Regions from separate parts of the Streptomyces cyanogenus genome, predicted to be linked through region 1. Evidence: riboswitches for the same ligand, from Rfam matches in the RefSeq annotation. Region 1 holds a riboswitch; each other region holds the start of a gene.
What was found. A riboswitch is a leader RNA that binds a small molecule or an ion and turns the genes downstream of it on or off. The one in region 1 is predicted to bind cobalamin.

Region 1 (4,932 bases):
GGAGCCGCGCCAGGGCTTCGCCGCGCAGACCAGCGCCGCGACCGCCATCCTGGCCTCCTCGCACCTCGGCTTCTCCCTCTCCACCACGCACGTCGTCTCCGGCTCGGTGATGGGCGCGGGCCTCGGCCGCAAGGGCGGTGTGGTCCGCTGGTCCACCGCGACCCGCATGTTCGTCGCCTGGGCGCTCACCCTGCCGGCCGCCGCGCTGGTCGGCGCGGGTGCCGAGTCGGTCACCGGCCTGGGTGACTGGGGCACCGCCGCCGTCGCCGTCTTCCTCGTCGCCGGGAGCGCCGCTATCTGGAAGATCTCCCGCCGCGAGGTCGTCGACCACACCAACGTGGTCGAGGAGACCGGCGAGCCGGCCGGTGTGGTCACCGCCGCCATCGCCGCCGTGACCCCGCCCCCCACGGGCACGGTCACCGAGGACCTGACGGCCACCATCCCGGCCCCGGCCACCGAGCCGGCCCCCGCCCCGGCCGCCCCGCCGGCCGCCGCGGTCTGACCCCGAGCACACGGTTACTGAAGGAAGCATCCCCATGAAGATCGACTGGGCGGCCCTCGGCTCCGTCTTCGGCGTCAGCCTCGCGTTCACGGTGGGCCTGGTGGCCCTGTTCACCCTCGGCGTCAACGGCCTGTCCCGCCGCGAGAAGGCCGCGGCCCAGGGCGGGTCGGCCGCGCTGGCCGTGACCGGTGCGTACGTCTGCTTCGCGGCCTGTGCCGCGGCGGTGGCGTACGGCATCTACCTGATCGTCGCCAAGCCCTGACGGCCTGATCCACCACGTCGGCCCTGCCGGTTCACCGCTCCAGCGGGACCGGCAGGGCTGACGCATGTCCGCGGTGCTCCGGAGCCGTCCGCGTGGACGAAGCCGGCCGTCGAGTTGCCTCCCGGCGAGGGGATTTCGACGCGATCCGGTCGTCCGGCGCCGTCCCGCGTGCCGGCGATGTGGGCCTCAGCACAGTCCGGCGTCCCAGGTCAAAGGCAAGTTGACTGCCGTTCCGGGCCCGTGGTGGACTGCCCAGGCCATGTACGGCGGCAGGAGAGGAAGCCGGTGCGAATCCGGCGCGGTCCCGCCACTGTCACCGGGGAAGAACCCCGGGAGCCAGGAACTCTCACCGCCGATTCACGTCGAACCAGGGCGCGGACACCCTGAGTGAGGACACATATCGCCATGCTCGGCTGCCGATCGAGGACCAGTACCAGGCCCGTTCCTGTCCCCACGGCCGGCTGAGCCGATGGGTGCCGATCGCACATACGCGTACGGCGCCGCCGCCGGCGTTCTCGGGGACCTGCTTCTCGGCGATCCGCGCCGCGGGCATCCCGTCGCCGCGTTCGGCCGGGCGGCGGGCGCCGTGGAAGGCGCGTTGTGGCACGACCACCGCGGCTGGGGCGCCCTGCACACCGCCGTGTGCGCCGGTGGCGCCGTCGCGCTCGGCGCACTGGCCTCATGTGCCGTGCGCCCCTCCCGTACCGCCTCCGTCGCGCTGACCGCCGCCGCCACCTGGGCCGTCGTGGGCGGCACCTCGCTCGCCCGGGAGGCCCGCACCATCGGGCGTGCCCTGGAGTCCGGGGACGTCGAGGCGGCCCGGGCGCGGCTGCCCCATCTGTGCGGCCGGGACCCGCAGGCGCTGGACGCCGACGGCATCGCCCGGGCCGTGGTCGAATCGGTGGCCGAGAACACCTCCGACGCCGTCGTCGGCGCCCTCGTGTGGGGCGCGGTGGCCGGAGTTCCGGGGCTCCTCGGGTTCCGGGCGGTCAACACGCTGGACGCGATGGTGGGTCACAGGTCCGCCCGCTTCCGGCGCTTCGGCTGGGCTTCCGCCCGCCTCGACGACGTCGCCGGCTGGCCGGGGGCCCGGCTGACCGCCGTACTCGCCGCCGCGGCCGGACCGGATCCGCGGGGGGCCCTGCGCGCCTGGAAGGCGGACGCGCGCAAGCACCCCAGCCCCAACGCCGGGCCCGTGGAGGCCTCCTTCGCGGGCGCCCTCGGCGTCCGCCTGGGCGGGACGCTCTCCTACGGCGGCCGGGTCGAGCACCGCCCGGTGCTCAACGGCGCCACCGGACGGCCGGTCCGGGTCACCGACATCGACCGGGCCGTACGGCTCTCCCGCCGCGTCGGCCTGCTCGCCCTCGGCGGCACGCTCGCCGCGCGCCGACTCCTGAAAGGACGCGGGAAGTGAACGGTGGTCTCCTCGTCGCCGGCACCACCTCCGACGCCGGCAAGAGCGTCGTGACGGCCGGCATCTGCCGCTGGCTGGTCCGCCAGGGGGTGAAGGTCGCGCCGTTCAAGGCGCAGAACATGTCCCTCAATTCGTTCGTGACGCGCGAGGGCGCCGAGATCGGCCGGGCGCAGGCGATGCAGGCCCAGGCCTGCCGGATCGAGCCGACCGCGCTGATGAACCCGGTGCTGCTCAAGCCCGGCGGCGAACAGAGCAGCCAGGTGGTGCTGCTCGGCAAGCCGGTGGGCGAGCTGAGCGCGCGCGGGTACCACGGGGGGCGCCAGCAGCGGCTGCTGGGCACGGTGCTGGACTGCCTGGCCGAGTTGCGGGGCACGTATGACGCGGTGATCTGTGAGGGGGCGGGCAGTCCGGCCGAGATCAACCTGCGGCGGACCGACATCGTCAACATGGGGATCGCGCGGAACGCGCGGCTGCCCGTGCTCGTCGTCGGCGACATCGACCGCGGGGGTGTCTTCGCGTCCTTCTTCGGCACGGTCGCCCTGCTCTCGCCGGAGGACCAGGAGCTGGTCGCCGGTTTCCTGGTGAACAAGTTCCGCGGCGACGTCTCCCTGCTGGAGCCCGGCCTGGACATGCTCCGGGACCTCACCGGACGGCGGACGTACGGCGTGCTGCCCTTCCGGCACGGGCTCGGCATCGACGAGGAGGACGGGCTGAGGGTGTCGCTGCGGGGCACGGTCCGCGAGTCCGCGGTCGCTCCCCCGGTCGGTGAGGACGTGCTGCGAGTCGCCGTGTGCGCGATCCCGCTGATGTCCAACTTCACCGACGTGGACGCGCTGGCGGCCGAACCGGGTGTCGTGGTGCGGTTCGTGGACCGGCCGGAGGAGCTGGCGGACGCCGACCTCGTGGTGGTCCCGGGCACCCGCGGGACCGTACGCGCGCTTCGGTGGCTGCGGGAGCGGGGGCTGGCCGACGCCCTCGTCCGGCGGGCCGCGGAAGGACGCCCGGTCCTCGGCATCTGCGGCGGCTTCCAGATCCTCGGCGAGCACATCGAGGACGAGGTCGAGTCCCGCGCCGGAGCCGTCCCCGGCCTCGGCGTGCTGCCCGTCCGGGTGCGCTTCGCCCGCGAGAAGACCCTGACCCGGCCGAGCGGTGAAGCCCTCGGCGAACCCGTGGGCGGCTACGAGATCCACCACGGCGTGGCCACCGTCGACGGCGGCGAACCCTTCCTGGACGGCTGCCGGGTCGGCCGGACCTGGGGGACCCACTGGCACGGATCACTGGAGTCGGACGGCTTCCGGCGGGCCTTCCTGCGCGAGGTGGCCGCCGCCGCGGGCCGCCGCTTCGTGCCCGCGCCGGACACCTGCTTCGCCGCGCTGCGCGAGGAGCAGCTCGACCGGCTCGGCGACCTGATCGAACAGCACGCGGACACGGACGCGCTCTGGCGGCTCATCGAGTCGGGCGCGCCGCAAGGACTGCCTTTCATTCCACCGGGAGCGCCCGCATGAGCACAGTGTTGTTGTTGTCGACCGCCGACACGGATCTGCTGGCGGCCCGGGCCTCCGGCGCCGGTTACCGCATCGGCAACCCCACCCGGGTCGACGTCGCCGAGGAGCTGCCGGGCCTGATCGAGGGCGCGGACGTCGCCGTCGTACGGCTGCTGGGCGGCAAGCGGGCCTGGGAGGACGGGCTGGCCGCGCTGCGGGCGGCCGGCATCCCGACCGTGCTGCTGGGCGGCGAGGCCGTGCCGGACGCCGAGCTGATGGCCGAGTCGTCGGTGCCGGCCGGTGTGGTCGCGGAGGCGCTGAAGTACCTGGTCGAGGGCGGCCCCGCGAACCTGCTGGAGCTGTCCCGGTTCCTGTCGGACACCGTGCTGCTGACCGGTGAGGGCTTCGAGGAGCCGCGCAGCATGCCGGAGTTCGGCGTGCACGGCGCGTACGAGGTCCGGGGCGACCGCCCGACCGTGGGCGTCCTGTTCTACCGGGCGCACGAACTGAGCGGGAACACCGCCTTCGTGGACACCCTGTGCGAGGCGATCGAGGCGCAGGGCGCCAACGCCCTTCCGGTGTACTGCGGTTCGCTGCGCGGCGCGGACGCCGGGCTGTACGAGCTGCTGGGCCGGGCCGACGCGCTGGTGGCCACCGTGCTGGCGGCCGGCGGCACGCACGCCTCCCAGGCCTCCGCGGGCGGCGACGAGGAGTCCTGGGACATCGGCGCGCTCGCCGACCTGAACGTCCCGGTGCTGCAAGGGCTGTGCCTGACCTCCTCGCGGTCCGCGTGGGAGGAGTCCGACGCGGCCCTGTCCCCCATGGACGCGGCGATGCAGGTCGCGATCCCGGAGTTCGACGGCCGGCTGATCACCGTACCGTTCTCCTTCAAGGAGCAGGGCCCCGACGAGGTCCCGGTGTACGTCGCCGACCCGGAGCGGGCCGCCCGCGTGGCCGGGATCGCCGTCCGGCACGCCCGGCTGAGGCACAAGCCCAACGCCGAGAAGCGGATCGCCCTGGTCTTCACGGCGTACCCGACCAAGCACTCCCGGGTCGGCAACGCGGTCGGCCTGGACACGCCCGCGTCGGCGGTACGGGTGCTGGACGCGCTCCGGAACGCCGGGTACGTGGTCGAGGGGTACCCCGACAACGGCGACGAGCTGATCCACCGGCTCATCGAGGCCGGCGGCCACGACGTCGAGTGGCTGACCGAGGACCAGCTGGCCGCCGCGCCCGCGCGGGTGCCGCTGGCCGACTACCGGGCGTGGTT
Region 2 (4,932 bases), 2.4 Mb from region 1:
CGGAAGGAGTCCGCCGTGACCGGTCAGCCCATCCCCGTGATCATCGACTGCGACACCGGGGTCGACGACGCCCTGGCCCTGCTGTTCGCCGTGCGCCACCCGGGACTCGACCTGCGGGCGGTGACCTGCGTGGCCGGGAACACCGACGTGGACGGGGTGGTCCGCAACACCCTCACCGTGCTGGAACAGGCGGGCGCCCCCGACATCCCGGTGGCGCGCGGCGCCGAGCGGCCGCTGCTGGAGCCCGCCCGCCCGGCCCCGGTGCACGGCGCCGACGGCATGGGCGACCTGGGCCTGCCCGCGCCCGCCCGGACCGCGGTGGCCGTCGACGCCGTCACCCTGCTGCACCGCGAGATCCTCGCCTCCCCGCGCCCGGTCACCCTCGTCCCGACCGCGCCGCTGACGAACATCGCACTGCTGCTGCGCACCCACCCGGAGGTGACCCGGAACATCGAGCGGATCGTGTTCATGGGCGGGGCGGTGAGCACCGGGAACGCCACCCCGGTCGCGGAGTTCAACGTCTGGCACGACCCGGAGGCCGCGGCGATCCTGCTCACCGCCGGGGTGCCGATCACCATGTACGGCCTGGACGTGTTCCGGCAGGTCGTCGTGGACAGCGCCGAGGTGCACCGGCTGCGCACCAGCGCCGAGCCCGGCACCCGCCTGGCCGGCGAACTGCTCGCGCACCGGCCGGCCCACCAGGGCGAGCCGCCGGAGGCGGAGGAGGCGGGCGGTCTCGGCGACGCCGGCGCGGTGTGCGCGGTCGCCGACCCGGCGGGCATCACCACCCGCCTCCTCCCGGTCGAGGTCTCCCTCGCCCCCGGCCCGACCCGCGGCCAGACCGTCGTCGACCGCCGCCCCCGCCTGGGCGAGTCCGAGCTCCACGAGGGCGGCCGCGAACGGGCCCTGGTGGACGTGGCCCTGGAGGTCGACGCGGACCGGTACGTGAAGCTCTACCTGGAGACGGTGCGCCGCTGACTACTCGGCGGCGGTGGCGGAGGCCGTCCAGCGCTCCTCGACCCGGGCCAGCCGCCAGTACGCAAGTGCCGCCGCCCACACCACCACGAACAGGCCGACGATGAGGTAGCCGACGTTGTCCAGGTCGAGGCCGGCGATCCAGCCGGTGACGTCGTCGTGCAGGCCGAACTTCTCGTGCAGGACGCCGACCAGTTCGATGGTGCCGATGAGGAAGGCCACGGCGATGGACAGGCCGGTGATGGCGAGGTTGTAGAAGACCTTGCGGACCGGGTTGGAGAACGCCCACTGGTAGGCGAAGTTCATGAACGTGCCGTCGAGCGTGTCGAACAGGCTCATTCCGGCGGCGAAGAGCAGGGGCAGGCAGAGGATCGCGTACCAGGGCAGCCCGGCCGCCGCGCCCGAGCCCGCCATCACCATCAGCGTCACCTCGGTGGCCGTGTCGAAGCCGAGCCCGAACAGGAAGCCCAGCGGGTACATCTGCCCCGGGCGCGACACGGACCTGGTGAGCCGGCCGAGCACGCGGTTCATGAACCCCCGTGAGTCCAGGTGCTGCTCCAGCTCCTTCTCGTCGTACGCCCCCGCGCGCATCGCCCGGAACACCTTGAGGATGCCGACCAGGGCGACCAGGTTCAGGGCGGCGATGAGATACAGGAACGTCCCGGAGACCGCCGTACCGAGGAAGCCCAGCACCTGGTGGGTGGTGGACCCCTCGTCCGTCACCTTTCCCGCCAGCGAGGTGCCGCCCGCGATGAGCAGCGCCAGCAGCACGACGACACTGGAGTGCCCCAGCGCGAACCAGAACCCCACCGACACCGGCCGCTTGCCGTCGGCCATCAGCTTGCGGGTGGTGTTGTCGATCGCGGCGATGTGGTCGGCGTCGAACGCGTGCCGCATGCCGAGGGTGTAGGCGGTGACACCGAGGCCCACCCCGAACACGTCGGTCCCCACCTGGTAGTGGCGGGGGGCGACCAGGAGGTACAGGATGCCGAAGGCGACGACGTGCAGGGCGACGATCACCGCCATCAGCCCCACCGTCTTGACGGTGTCCTCGCGTCGCCAGCGGAAGGACGCGGCATCGGCCATCGGGTTCACGCTCCAGCACCTCGTGGATCACTTCGTGACGCGCCGTGGCCGGTCTCCTGGCTTACGGGTGCACACGCCCGCCGCCCCTGCCTTCCCGGTCGTACGACCAGTGGCCCGGCGCATGCCGGACGGAACGGGAACTCCCCGATCACAGTGGCGAGGGCCGCGTCGACTTCCCATCGACTTCCCGAACACCACGGCCCGCCCACCGTAGGCGGGCACGCGGTTTCCTGCATAGCCGCGCACCGGCGCGGGTCGGCAAGATCACAAAGGCGGTGCGCCCTTCGCCGGCCCGGGCGCGTGGCGCCGTAGCGCGCGTTCCCTTTCCGGGCAAGGTGGACGGGGTACAGATTCCGTACCGTCGTCCGTCTCCCTGGGAGCCCGTATGGCAGACCTCTCGCCGGACCTCTCGTCCAGGAACCCCGACTGGTGGCGGCAGGCCGTCATCTACCAGGTCTATCCGCGCAGTTTCGCCGACGCCGACGGTGACGGGCTCGGTGACCTGCGGGGCATCGCCGAGCGGATGGACCACGTGGCCGCGCTCGGCGTGGACGCCCTGTGGCTGAGCCCCTTCTACCCCTCCGAACTCGCCGACGGCGGCTACGACGTCATCGACCCGCGCGGGGTCGACGAGCGCCTCGGCACGCTGGACGACTTCGACGCCGTGGTCGCCGAGGCGCACCGGCTCGGGCTCAAGGTCGTCGTGGACATCGTCCCCAACCACACCTCACACCTGCACCCCTGGTTCCAGGAGGCGCTGCGCGCCGGGCCCGGCTCGGCCGCCCGGGAGCGCTACGTCTTCCGGCCGGGGCGCGGGGCGCACGGCGAACTGCCGCCCAGCGACTGGCAGTCGGTGTTCGGCGGCAGCGCCTGGCGGCGGGTGCCGGACGGGGAGTGGTACCTGCACCTCTTCGCACCGGAGCAGCCCGACCTCAACTGGGAGAACGAGGAGGTCCGCGCCGACTTCCGCACCACCCTGCGGTTCTGGTCGGACCGGGGTGTGGACGGTTTCCGCGTCGACGTCGCCCACGGCCTGGCCAAGGACCTCACCGAGCCGCTGCGGGACGTCGGCGACATCGGTGCGACCGGCGAGGAGGCGCTGCCCCGGGTGGCGCCGGGCAGCCACCCGTACTGGGACCGCGACGAGGTCCACGAGATCTACCGCGACTGGCGCAAGGTCCTCGACGCCTACAGTCCGCCCCGCACGGCCGTCGCCGAGGCCTGGGTGCCGGGCGCCCGCCGCGCCCTGTACGCCCGCCCGGACGAGCTGGGCCAGGCGTTCAACTTCGAGTACCTGGAGACGCGCTGGGACGCCGAGGAACTGCGGGACGTCATCACCGCCTCGCTGGCCACGGCCCGGACCGCCGGTGCCTCCGCGACCTGGGTGCTGTCCAACCACGACGTCGTACGGCACGCCTCCCGGCTCATGCTGCCGCCCGGCACCGACCCGGCCGCCTGGCTGCTCTCCCACGGCACCGCGCCCGCGGTCGACCCGGCGGCCGGCCTGCGCCGGGCGCGGGCGGCGACCCTGCTGATGCTGGCGCTGCCCGGTTCGGCGTACCTCTACCAGGGCGAGGAACTCGGCCTGCCCGAGGTCGCCGACCTGCCCACCGAGGTGCTCCAGGACCCGATCTGGGAGCAGACCGGCCATGTCCGCAAGGGCCGCGACGGCTGCCGGGTGCCGCTGCCGTGGACGACGACCGGACCGTCGTACGGCTTCGGGCCCGGGGCGGGCTGGCTGCCGCAGCCGGCGTCGTTCGCGGCGTACGCCGTCGAGGCGCAGGCCGGCGCCGAGGGCTCCACGCTGGAGCTGTACCGCACGGCGCTGCGGCTGCGCCGCAAGCTGCTGGAGGGGGAGACGCTGGCCTGGACGCCGGACGCGCCCGCCGGCGTGCTGGACTTCGCCCGCACCGAGGGCTGGCGCAACGTCACCAACCTCGGCGCGGACCCGGTCCGGCTGCCGCCGGGCGAGATCCTGCTGGCCAGCACTTCCCTGCCGGCGGACAGGACCCTCCCGCCGGACACCACCGTGTGGCTGGCCTAACCCCCCGTCGGGCCCGGGTTCGGGCTCGCCCCCGCAGCCGGGGCGCCGCCTCCGACGATGCCGCTGATGTCCACCGGGGTGGAGGTCGCGGTCGGCGGCGGGGTGAGCACCACCTCCGGCTGGCCGGGGGCCGGGGCCGGCGGGGTCAGGTCCGAGTTGGGCAGCTTCGGCGGGGTGGTCTGCTGGAAGAGGGTCTGGTCGAAGTCGACCAGGCCCGTCTTCTCCATCACGGTCATGTGGTCGAGCACGGTGTCGTTGGCCTGGTCGGCGAGGGCCCGGATCAGCGAGTTCTTGGTGGTGGAGCGGATCTTCGCGATCGCGTTGAAGATCGAGCCGTGCGTCATCCGCAGGATGTTGGCGAAGTCGGTGTCGAACTGCTTGCCGGTGTCCGACTTCAGCGTGTTCACGAAGCCCTGCTGCTGGGGGCTGGCCACGTTGGGCAGCGTGATGTTCAGCATCGGCGCGATCTTGCGGCAGGTGGTGTCCAGGGCCGCGTGCCCGTCGATCAGGTGCTGGCTGGCCGTGATGACCGACTTGGAGCCGCCCTTCTGCAAGCCGATCTGACCCACGGGGTACTCCCACAGTCCCGCTGCCCGCACCTTCACCACGAAGTCCCGGTCCTGCTCGGTGAGCGGTCCCCACTGGGTGTTGGCGATGACGCGGTCCTGGGCGGTGGAGACCTTGTCCAGGCCGAGCATGCCCGGGTAGGCGAGGGCGGTGAGGGTCAGGGCCATCGCACCGCCCACGAAGAGCGTTCCCGTCGCGTTCCGCGAAAAGCGCACCGTTCCTCCTGCTGAGGGGTTCCCGCCCGTGGGCGGTTCCGACGC
Region 3 (4,932 bases), 1.3 Mb from region 1:
TCCTTGCTCGGTGGCGCGGACGTGGGTCTCCGCCGCGGCGGTCGCCAGCGGCAGGCTCAGGCCGACTGCTGCTGCCTGCTTGGAAGCGAGCATGAGGTCTTTCGCCATCAACCGCAGCCGGAAGTCCGGCTCCTCGAAGCGACCGGAGGCCAGGCGCCGCGACTTGAACGCCATGACCGGTGAGGCGAACCCGCTGCCCGCGATGGTCCGGAGAACCAGCTCCCGTTCGAGGCCGCAGGCCTCCGCCAGCGCGGTGGCCTCGGCCATGGCCTGCACCTCTATGCCCATCAGCAGGTTGAGGAGCAGTTTCATCCGCATGCCGGACCCCAGTGCGCCCAGATGGACCACTTCCTTGCCCAGCGCGTCCAGCAGCGGGCGGGCGGTCTCGAACGCACGCTGCTCGCCGCCGGCGAACAGCCGCAGCTCTCCGTCGCGGGCGTGGTCGCGGTTGCCGAGCATCCCGACGTCCAGGACCGCCGGGAACTCGCCGGCGATCTGCACGACCTCGTCCGGGGCGACGGTGCTGGCGCAGATCAGCAGGCCGGGGTACGGGCCCTCGGCCAGCACGCCACCCGGTCCGTGCAGCACCGCGCCGAGGGCCTGGCCGTCGGCCACGACGCACAGGGCTGCGCTCGTGCCCGCGACGGCGTCGGCGGGGTTGGCGGCGGCGTAGGCGCCCGCCTCGGCGAGCGGGGCGGCGCGCTCCGGGGTACGGTTCCAGACCCGGACCTGTACCCCCTGGTCGAGGAGGCGGCCGGCCAGGCCGGCGCCCATCGTGCCGAGGCCGAGGACGGCGACGGGGCCGCGCACGGGGGGCGTCATGACGCCACCCCCTTGGTCTCCTTGACCACCCGGAACCGCATCGACTGCCGCTGGTCGACGAACTGACGCAGCGGGGCCACCAACTCCTGGTGCTCCTCGCTCTGCTGCCAGGCGAAGAAGTCCTCGGCGGTCCGCCATTCGCTGGTGATCACCCACTGGCGGGAGTCGTCGACGGGTTCGCCGAGCCGCTCGATGATGTGTCCGGGGGTGCTGGACACGGACTTCCGGAGGTGCTCGTACAGATCCAGGAAGCCCTGTTCGCCGCCCTCGATCACGCGGACCGCGAAAACCACGCTCAGCTTGTCGGCCGATCGGCCGTTGTCGTTGGCGCCCATGTCTCCTCCTGTGTGAGAGCCGGACGGACACGACACCAACGGACTCATGTCCCTCGTACGGCTGCAACTCCGAATGGGGCACGGCCCAGTCGTGACAAGGGGTGCACGCTCCGTCATTAGTCATTTCGGGTGACTTGCGGCCCCGGCGTGCGCAGTTCGCGCGGGCACCCCTCGTCCCGGAGCCGGCACACACGATCAGGCGAACTTCGTTCCGGTGCCCCTCCTGCCGAATGGCGCCCGTGCCACCGGAGACTCTTGCCATTAGAATTCAGTTGCACATCATTCGCAATAATGGCGGAGGACGTTGGACATGGCGCTGTACACGCTCCCGGAGCTTCCTTATGACTACTCGGCGCTCGCGCCGGTGATCAGCCCGGAGATCATCGAGCTGCACCACGACAAGCACCACGCGGCCTATGTGAAGGGCGCGAACGACGCCGTGGAGCAACTCGCCGAGGCACGGGACAAGGAGGCCTGGGGCTCGATCAACGGCCTGGAGAAGAACCTGGCCTTCCACCTCTCCGGGCACATCCTGCACAGCATCTACTGGCAGAACATGACCGGCCCGAAGGGCGGCGGCGGCGAGCCCCTGGCCGCCGACGGCGTGGGCGAGCTGGCCGAGGCGATCAAGGAGTCCTTCGGCTCCTTCGCCGCCTTCAGGACCCAGCTGTCCAAGGCTGCGGCCACCACGCAGGGTTCGGGCTGGGGTGTCCTCGCCCACGAGCCGCTGAGCGGACGCCTGATCGTGGAGCAGGTCTACGACCACCAGGGCAACGTCGGCCAGGGCTCCACCCCGATCCTGGTCTTCGACGCCTGGGAGCACGCCTTCTACCTCCAGTACAAGAACCAGAAGGTGGACTTCATCGAGGCCATGTGGCAGGTCGTCGACTGGCAGGACGTGGCCCGTCGTCACCAGGCCGCCAAGTCCCGCACGGATCCGCTGCTGCTCGCCCCGTGACGGCGTGGTCCCGCAGGTGCCCCGACCGTGATCGTCCTCTCCACCGCTCACGACGCGCGAGCAACTCCCGCGGGCACACCCCCCGCGGGAGTCCCGGCGCACGGCGGCCGGGTGACGGGCCGTCGGCGGTGATGACATGATGACCGGCGACACAAGGCGACGGCGGTCCGAGGAAGCCGGTGCGAATCCGGCGCGGTCCCGCCACTGTGACCGGCGAGCGAGTCCCGGCAGGCCACCTCCCCCGAGCGGGGCGGGAAGGCGGGACGGGCGGCGACCCGGGAGCCAGGAGACTCACGCGGTCGCCTCCTCAGGCGACACCGGGGCGGATCTCCCCGGGAGAGGGGAGCGGTGCGCTGTGCCCGAGAGGCCGACGGAACACGGAGCGGGCGGACCGGTGCCGTGCCGGGTCGTCGTGTGCCGGGACTGCTGCTGCGGCAGCCCCAAGGTGACGGGCGATCACGCGGCGCAGACCGCGCGGCTGCGGGCGCAGGTGCCCGTGCGCATCTCCGACTGCCTCGACGTGTGCGACCAGGCCAACGTCATCGTCGTACAGCCTTCCACCGCCGGCCGGGCCGCCGGCGCCCGACCGGTCTGGCTCGGGCTGGTCAACGACCCGGAGGCGACCGAGGACATCGTCACCTGGGTACGCGCCGGTGGCCCCGGCGTGGCTCCCCGGCCGGACATCCTCGACCTGTACGCCTTCACCCCACCGCGCCGGCGCGCGGAACCCTGAACGGGGCCGGCCGTATCGCGCCACCGCCGCCCCACCGGGCGCACGGTCGTCCACTCGGCACGAGACGAGGATCACGTCGGTCGGAGGCGGTCTTGGCGGGGCGCCGGACACGCGGTACGGTCTGTCCGATATCGACGACGGCATGACGGAAGCCGGTGAGAATCCGGAACGGTCGCGCCACTGTATGCGGGCCCCGCAAGGGCGTTCGCGAGTCAGACCCGGGGCCGTCGTCCTGTGCACCACCGAGATGGGACGCGAATTCCCAGAGGAGGTTCTGCCATGGCGCAGACCGTCGCCCAGCCGACAGCCACCACTCCCGCCATCCCCGCCAAGCTGCCGCTGAAGGCGATCGCTCCCTGGGCGGTCTTCTTCGGCATCCTCATGCTGGTCCTGCTCTACTTCGTCGGCGCCGAGCAGGGCGCCACCTCCGTGTTCAACGGCACGGACGTCCACGAGTGGGTGCACGACGCCCGCCATCTGCTCGGTTTCCCCTGCCACTGACGCGAGGGGACACCGCCCGCCCATGAATTCCGCAACCGTACGGAACCTCCTCGTACGGGGCATGCTCGCCGGCCTCGCGGCCGGCGTGCTCGCCCTGATCGCGGCCTATCTCCTCGGCGAGCCGAGCGTCGACAAGGCGATCGGCTTCGAGGAGGCCCACTCCCACGAGCACGAGATGGAAGTCGTCTCCCGCTCCCTCCAGTCCACCGCGGGCCTCGCCACCGGCGTCCTCGTCTACGGGGTCGCCTTCGGCGGCATCGCCGCGCTCGCCTTCTGCTTCGCGCTCGGCCGGGTCGGCCGTTTCGGCCCGCGCGCCACGGCGCTGCTGCTGTCGGGCTGCGCCCTGCTCACCGTGTATGTCGTACCGTTCCTGAAGTACCCGGCCAACCCGCCGTCGGTCGGCGACCCCGGCACCATCGGCAAGCGGACCAGCCTGTACTTCCTGATGATGCTGCTGAGCGTCCTCCTGGCGATCGCCGCCACCCTCCTCGGCAAACGCCTGGCGCCCGCTCTGGGCACCTGGTGGGCGACCGTGACGGCGGTGACCGCGTTCGCCGTCGTCGTCGGTCTGGCCTATGCGTTCCTGCCGGCCGTCAACGAGGTGCCGCCGGACTTCCCGGCCACCCTGCTGTGGCGGTTCCGGCTGTCCGCGCTGGCCATCCAGGCCGTCCAGTGGGCCGGATTCGGGCTCGCCTTCGGCGAGTTGGCCGAGCGGCTGCTGAACCCCCGGCCGGCGAGGGCCGACAGCGCGCGTGCCGTTCCGGCCGCGCACTGACTCCTTCCGGACGACAGAGGGCCCCTCGGAACCATCCGGGGGCCCTCTGTCGTTCCCCGGACACCGAGGATCACGGGGCCCCGCCGCGGCACGCGAAGCCACGCCGGCCGGACACGGGGCGCCCGGGCGAGGAGCGGAGGAACCGAGTGCCCAGTCACCCCCAGCCGCGCCGCATCACCCTCGGCGGCCGCGAGGCGGTCGCCCTCACCCCGGAGGAGTACGAGCAACTGGTCGCCAGCAGACGGCAGATCGGGGGCCAGAGCGCCCGCGTCCGGGTGCTCGCCCAGCAGGCGCGGCGCACCGAACGGCTCCTGCACGACCTGGAGACACTGATAGACACCCGAGGAGGCACCTGTCCCGACCCCGGCTGTCTGCGCTGCGCCGTGGCCGAGCTGCTGCGCCGGCACCGCGCGGCGCAGCCCGGCAGAGCCTAGTCCGCCTCCGGCCCCGCCAACGGACGCCCCAGCCGCAGGTTCCACCGCCCGGCCCGGCCGCCGAGTTCGGTCACGGTCAGCGGTGGCACATCGAGACGCCAGAAGAGCGCGGCAGGCAGGTTCAGCGCCTCCACGACCGCGGCCCGCACCACGTCCGGTTCGACCACGGCGAGCGTCCGACCCTCCACGGCTCGGGCGTCGGCCAGCCAGCGCGCGATCCGTCCGCACAGGTCACGGACCGACTCGCCGCCATGGGGTGCGCAGGCGGGGTCGGTGAGCCAGCGGGCCACCGCCTCGGGCTCGGCGGCCCCCACCTCGTCCAGGGTGCGGCCCCGCCAGCGACCCACGGCGAGACCGGCCAGGTCCGCCGCCGG
Region 4 (4,932 bases), 3.5 Mb from region 1:
GCCAAGCGCTTCCCGGCGCTCAGACGCTCGCTGGCGAAGTACACCTCGCTGTACACCGCGCTCGCCGAGGTCTACGACGTCCACCTCGCCGAGGCCGAGGAGACCATCGAGACCTCCCTGGCCACCCCGCGCGAGGCGGGTCTGCTCGGCACCGACGTGGGCCTGCCGATGCTGATGCTCTCCCGGCACTCGCTGGACCGCGAGGGCCAGCCGGTGGAGTGGGTGCGCTCGGTGTACCGCGGGGACCGGTACAAGTTCGTGGCCCGGCTGAAGCGGCCCGCGGAGTAACCGCCAGGCACGTTCGCTGAATCGATATACCGAGATGCGGACGAGGTCTTCCACTGCCACGACGGCGTCACCTAGATTGCCTGCGCATTACCCAGGTGATCAGCGAGGGGACGGAGCCGTGGCATGTCCGAAACGCCTGAAGTGAGACCACCGGTGGTGACGCCGGGCCGGGTGATCATCGCACTGTGTCTCGTCGCGCCCTTCGTGGCGATGCTCTGGGTCGGCTCGTACGCCAAGACCGACCCCGCGTTCATCGGGATCCCGTTCTTCTACTGGTACCAGATGCTCTGGGTGCTGATCTCCACCGCGCTCACCATGCTGGCGTACAAGCTCTGGCAGCGTGACCAGCGCGCCCGCAAGGGTGCGAACGGGGGTGCGGCGAAGTGAAGGACGGCGTCAACGGCGTCGCGCTCGGCGTCTTCATCTTCTTCTTCCTGGCCGTCACGGTCATGGGCTTCCTGGCCGCGCGCTGGCGCAGGGCCGAGAACGAGCACTCCCTGGACGAGTGGGGTCTGGGCGGCCGGTCCTTCGGCACCTGGATCACCTGGTTCCTGCTCGGCGGCGACCTGTACACGGCGTACACCTTCGTCGCCGTACCGGCGGCGATCTACGCGGCGGGCGCGTCCGGCTTCTTCGCGGTGCCGTACACGATCCTGGTGTACCCGCTGATCTTCACCTTCCTGCCGCGCCTGTGGTCGGTCTCGCACCGGCACGGGTACGTCACCACCTCCGACTTCGTGCGCGGCCGGTTCGGTTCGAAGGGCCTGTCGCTGGCGGTGGCGGTGACCGGCATCCTGGCGACCATGCCGTACATCGCGCTCCAACTGGTCGGCATCCAGGCCGTGCTGGACGTGATGGGCGTCGGCGGCGGCGAGAACACCAACTGGTTCGTGAAGGACCTGCCGTTGCTGATCGCCTTCGGCGTGCTGGCCGCGTACACGTACTCCTCGGGCCTGCGCGCCCCCGCGCTGATCGCGTTCGTCAAGGACACGCTGATCTACATCGTCATCGCGGTGGCGATCATCTACATCCCGATCAAGCTGGGCGGGTTCGACGACGTCTTCGCCAAGGCGGGCCACGCGCTCGGCCAGGTGAACCCGGACACCGGGAAGCCGCGCGGCGCGCTGGCCCCGGGGGAGGCGAACCAGTGGACGTACGCCACGCTGGCCCTCGGCTCCGCGCTCGCGCTGTTCATGTACCCGCACTCGATCACCGCGACCCTGTCGTCCAGGAGCCGTGAGGTGATCCGCCGCAACACCACGATCCTGCCGCTGTACTCCCTGATGCTGGGTCTGCTGGCGCTGCTGGGCTTCATGGCGATCGCGGCCGGGGTGAAGGTCGGCAACGGCCAGCTGGCCATCCCGCAGCTGTTCGAGGACATGTTCCCGGACTGGTTCGCCGGGGTGGCCTTCGCGGCGATCGGCATCGGCGCCCTGGTCCCGGCGGCGATCATGTCCATCGCGGCGGCCAACCTCTTCACCCGCAACATCTACAAGGACTTCATCAAGCCCGACGCGACGGCCCAGCAGGAGACCAAGGTCTCCAAGCTGGTGTCGCTGCTGGTGAAGGTCGGCGCGCTGGTCTTCGTCCTCACCATGGACAAGACCGTCGCCATCAACTTCCAGCTGCTGGGCGGCATCTGGATCCTGCAGACCTTCCCGGCCCTGGTCGGCGGCCTGTTCACCCGCTGGTTCCACCGCTGGGCGCTGCTCGCCGGCTGGGCGGCCGGCATGATCTACGGCACGGCCGCCGCGTACGGCATCGCCTCGCCGACCCAGAAGCACTTCGGCGGCAACGCCAAGGAGATCCCGGGCATCGGCGAGATCGGCTACATCGGCCTGACGGCGTTCGTCCTGAACGTTCTGGTGACCGTGGTCCTGACCGTCGTCCTGAGGGCCGTGAAGGCCCCCGACGGCGTCGACGAGACCAGGCCGCAGGACTACACGGCCGACGCGGGCGACCCCGGGGTGCAGGTGGAGCTGCCGCCGGCCACCGCGGGCAGCGCGCACTAGCCCACGCCTCGATCGGGGCCCCGAGCCCTGTCGTTCGGATCAGCCGGCCGCCCCGCGCCGCCGGGATGAACCGAACGGCAGGGCTTCGTCGCGGGTACGCCCGGGCATCGCCGAGACGGCCGCACGAGGTGGTGCCGCCCGGCCCGGTGGTACGCGAGACCAGGGTGTACCCGCCCTGCGCCCCCAGGCGAACGCGGCGAGCACGGCAACGGTCCGCACGACCCGGTCGGCGTTGGTGCACGAGGCCCGTCTTCCCGGCACCCGGGACCCCGCGGGCAACTGCTTCCCAGGAAGCACGCACCGTCCGCGCCGCCGCCCGGCAAGTGGCCCCCGACACCGGACCGGCACAACATCTGGGGGTGACATGAGAACCCGGCACTAGATGTATGCTCGTGATCGCTGTCGCCGCAGGGGAATCCGGTGCGAGTCCGGAACTGTCCCGCAACGGTGTACCTGCGTGCATCCGCGCGCCTGTTGAGTCCGACGACCTGCCGGCAGCACACCCGGACGTCCGGTCCGGGTGGGTTCCGAACGTCCGGGCCTCGTGGAGTGGGCCGGTGGACGCGACGCCGTGCGCGCTCGTGGCTGCCTCCTGCCCTCCGCCGGGCCCCCGTGCCGAGCTGAGGGAGAGCCCCACGTGACCATCGCGCCAGCCGACCCGGCTTCAGTCAGCGAACTGGAGACCGACGGTCCCGGGACCGCACTGCTGCGGACCCTGACCGAGCTGACCGCCGACCTGCCCGACGCCGACCCGGGCCGGATCGCCGCCGCCGCGCTGCGCGGCCGGTCCGCGCGGGCCGACGAGGCGGAGCTGCGTGAGCTGGCCACGGAGGCGGCCGCCGGCCTGATCTCCGAGGACCCCGCCTACTCGAAGCTGGCCGCCCGGCTGCTGACCCTCACCATCCGGGACGAGGCCGCCTCGCAGGGCGTGACGTCCTTCACCGAGTCCGTCGCGGTCGGGCACCGCGAGGGCCTCATCGCCGACCGCACCGCCGAGTTCGCGCGCCTGCACGCCGAGCGGCTCGACGCACTGGTCGACGCCTCGGCCGACGACCGCTTCGGCTACTTCGGCCTGCGCACCCTCTACAGCCGTTACCTGCTGCGCCACCCGATCACCCGCAAGGTCGTCGAGACGCCCCAGCACTTCATGCTCCGCGTGGCCAGCGGCCTCGCCGAGGACGACACGCCCCGCTCGGTGGACGAGGTCGCGGCCCTGTACGGCCTGATGAGCCGCCTGGACTACCTGCCGTCCTCCCCCACCCTGTTCAACTCCGGCACGCGGCACCCCCAGATGTCGTCCTGCTACCTGCTGGACTCGCCGCTGGACGAACTGGACTCCATCTACGACCGCTACCACCAGGTGGCCCGCCTGTCGAAGCACGCCGGCGGCATCGGGCTGTCGTACTCCCGTATCCGCTCGCGGGGTTCGCTGATCCGGGGGACGAACGGGCACTCCAACGGCATCGTGCCGTTCCTGAAGACCCTGGACGCGTCCGTGGCCGCGGTGAACCAGGGCGGCCGGCGCAAGGGCGCCGCCGCGGTCTACCTGGAGACCTGGCACTCCGACATCGAGGAGTTCCTGGAACTGCGGGACAACACCGGCGAGGACGCCCGCCGCACCCACAACCTCAACCTCGCCCACTGGGTCCCGGACGAGTTCATGCGCCGGGTCAACGCCGACGCGCAGTGGTCGCTGTTCTCCCCCGCCGACGTCCCCGAGCTGGTCGACCTGTGGGGCGAGGAGTTCGACGCCGCCTACCGCAAGGCCGAGGCCGCCGGCCTGGCCAGGAAGACCCTTCCCGCACGGGAGCTGTACGGCCGGATGATGCGCACCCTCGCGCAGACCGGCAACGGCTGGATGACCTTCAAGGACGCCGCCAACCGCACCGCCAACCAGACCGCCGAGCCCGGCAACGTCATCCACTCCTCCAACCTCTGCACCGAGATCCTGGAGGTCACCGACGACGGCGAGACCGCCGTCTGCAACCTCGGCTCGATCAACCTCGGCGCCTTCGTGCGGGACGCCGACATCGACTGGGAGCGCCTGGACCGGACGGTCCGCACCGCCGTCACCTTCCTCGACCGGGTCGTGGACATCAACTTCTACCCGACCGAGCAGGCGGGCCGCTCCAACGCCAAGTGGCGCCCCGTGGGCCTCGGCGCGATGGGCCTCCAGGACGTCTTCTTCAAGCTGCGCCTGCCCTTCGACTCCGCCGAGGCCAAGGCCCTGTCCACCCGGATCGCCGAGCGGATCATGCTCGCCGCCTACGAGGCCTCCGCCGACCTCGCCGAGCGCAACGGCCCGCTGCCCGCCTGGGAGCAGACCCGCGCCGCCCGCGGCGTCCTCCACCCCGACCACTACGAGGTCGACCTGACCTGGCCGGAGCGCTGGGACGCCCTCCGCAGGCGCATCGCGGAGACCGGCATGCGCAACTCGCTGCTCCTCGCGATCGCGCCGACGGCCACCATCGCGTCCATCGCGGGTGTGTACGAGTGCATCGAGCCGCAGGTCTCCAACCTGTTCAAGCGCGAGACGCTCTCCGGCGAGTTCCTCCAGGTCAACTCCTACCTGGTGCAGGACCTGAAGGACCTCGGCGTCTGGGACGCCCGCACCCGCGAGGCCCTGCGCGAG

Region 2: another riboswitch for cobalamin. It lies ahead of nicT (Nickel transporter NicT); the one in region 1 lies ahead of S1361_RS10150 (cobalamin biosynthesis protein).
Region 3: another riboswitch for cobalamin. It lies ahead of S1361_RS04270 ((2Fe-2S) ferredoxin domain-containing protein); the one in region 1 lies ahead of S1361_RS10150 (cobalamin biosynthesis protein).
Region 4: another riboswitch for cobalamin. It lies ahead of S1361_RS25965 (ribonucleoside-diphosphate reductase subunit alpha); the one in region 1 lies ahead of S1361_RS10150 (cobalamin biosynthesis protein).

What each region holds. Positions count from the first base shown of each region.
Region 1 is NZ_CP071839.1:2,275,945-2,280,876, forward strand. Features, by position in the region: gene S1361_RS10140 (inorganic phosphate transporter) at 1-502, shown strand, start outside; gene S1361_RS10145 (hypothetical protein) at 537-764, shown strand; cobalamin riboswitch at 992-1,129, shown strand; gene S1361_RS10150 (cobalamin biosynthesis protein) at 1,234-2,178, shown strand; gene S1361_RS10155 (cobyric acid synthase) at 2,175-3,683, shown strand; gene cobN (cobaltochelatase subunit CobN) at 3,680-4,932, shown strand, end outside.
Region 2 is NZ_CP071839.1:4,651,516-4,656,447, forward strand. Features, by position in the region: gene S1361_RS20900 (nucleoside hydrolase) at 16-978, shown strand; gene nicT (Nickel transporter NicT) at 979-2,061, opposite strand; cobalamin riboswitch at 2,091-2,275, opposite strand; gene S1361_RS20910 (glycoside hydrolase family 13 protein) at 2,447-4,105, shown strand; gene S1361_RS20915 (DUF4142 domain-containing protein) at 4,102-4,851, opposite strand.
Region 3 is NZ_CP071839.1:940,614-945,545, reverse strand. Features, by position in the region: gene S1361_RS04285 (NAD(P)-dependent oxidoreductase) at 1-822, opposite strand, end outside; gene S1361_RS04280 (antibiotic biosynthesis monooxygenase family protein) at 819-1,157, opposite strand; gene S1361_RS04275 (superoxide dismutase) at 1,468-2,115, shown strand; cobalamin riboswitch at 2,286-2,407, shown strand; gene S1361_RS04270 ((2Fe-2S) ferredoxin domain-containing protein) at 2,471-2,848, shown strand; gene S1361_RS04265 (CbtB domain-containing protein) at 3,128-3,349, shown strand; gene S1361_RS04260 (CbtA family protein) at 3,372-4,124, shown strand; gene S1361_RS04255 (hypothetical protein) at 4,271-4,558, shown strand; gene S1361_RS04250 (histidine phosphatase family protein) at 4,555-4,932, opposite strand, start outside.
Region 4 is NZ_CP071839.1:5,741,412-5,746,343, reverse strand. Features, by position in the region: gene S1361_RS25980 (GntR family transcriptional regulator) at 1-288, shown strand, start outside; gene S1361_RS25975 (DUF3311 domain-containing protein) at 412-675, shown strand; gene mctP (monocarboxylate uptake permease MctP) at 672-2,300, shown strand; cobalamin riboswitch at 2,677-2,810, shown strand; gene S1361_RS25965 (ribonucleoside-diphosphate reductase subunit alpha) at 2,938-4,932, shown strand, end outside.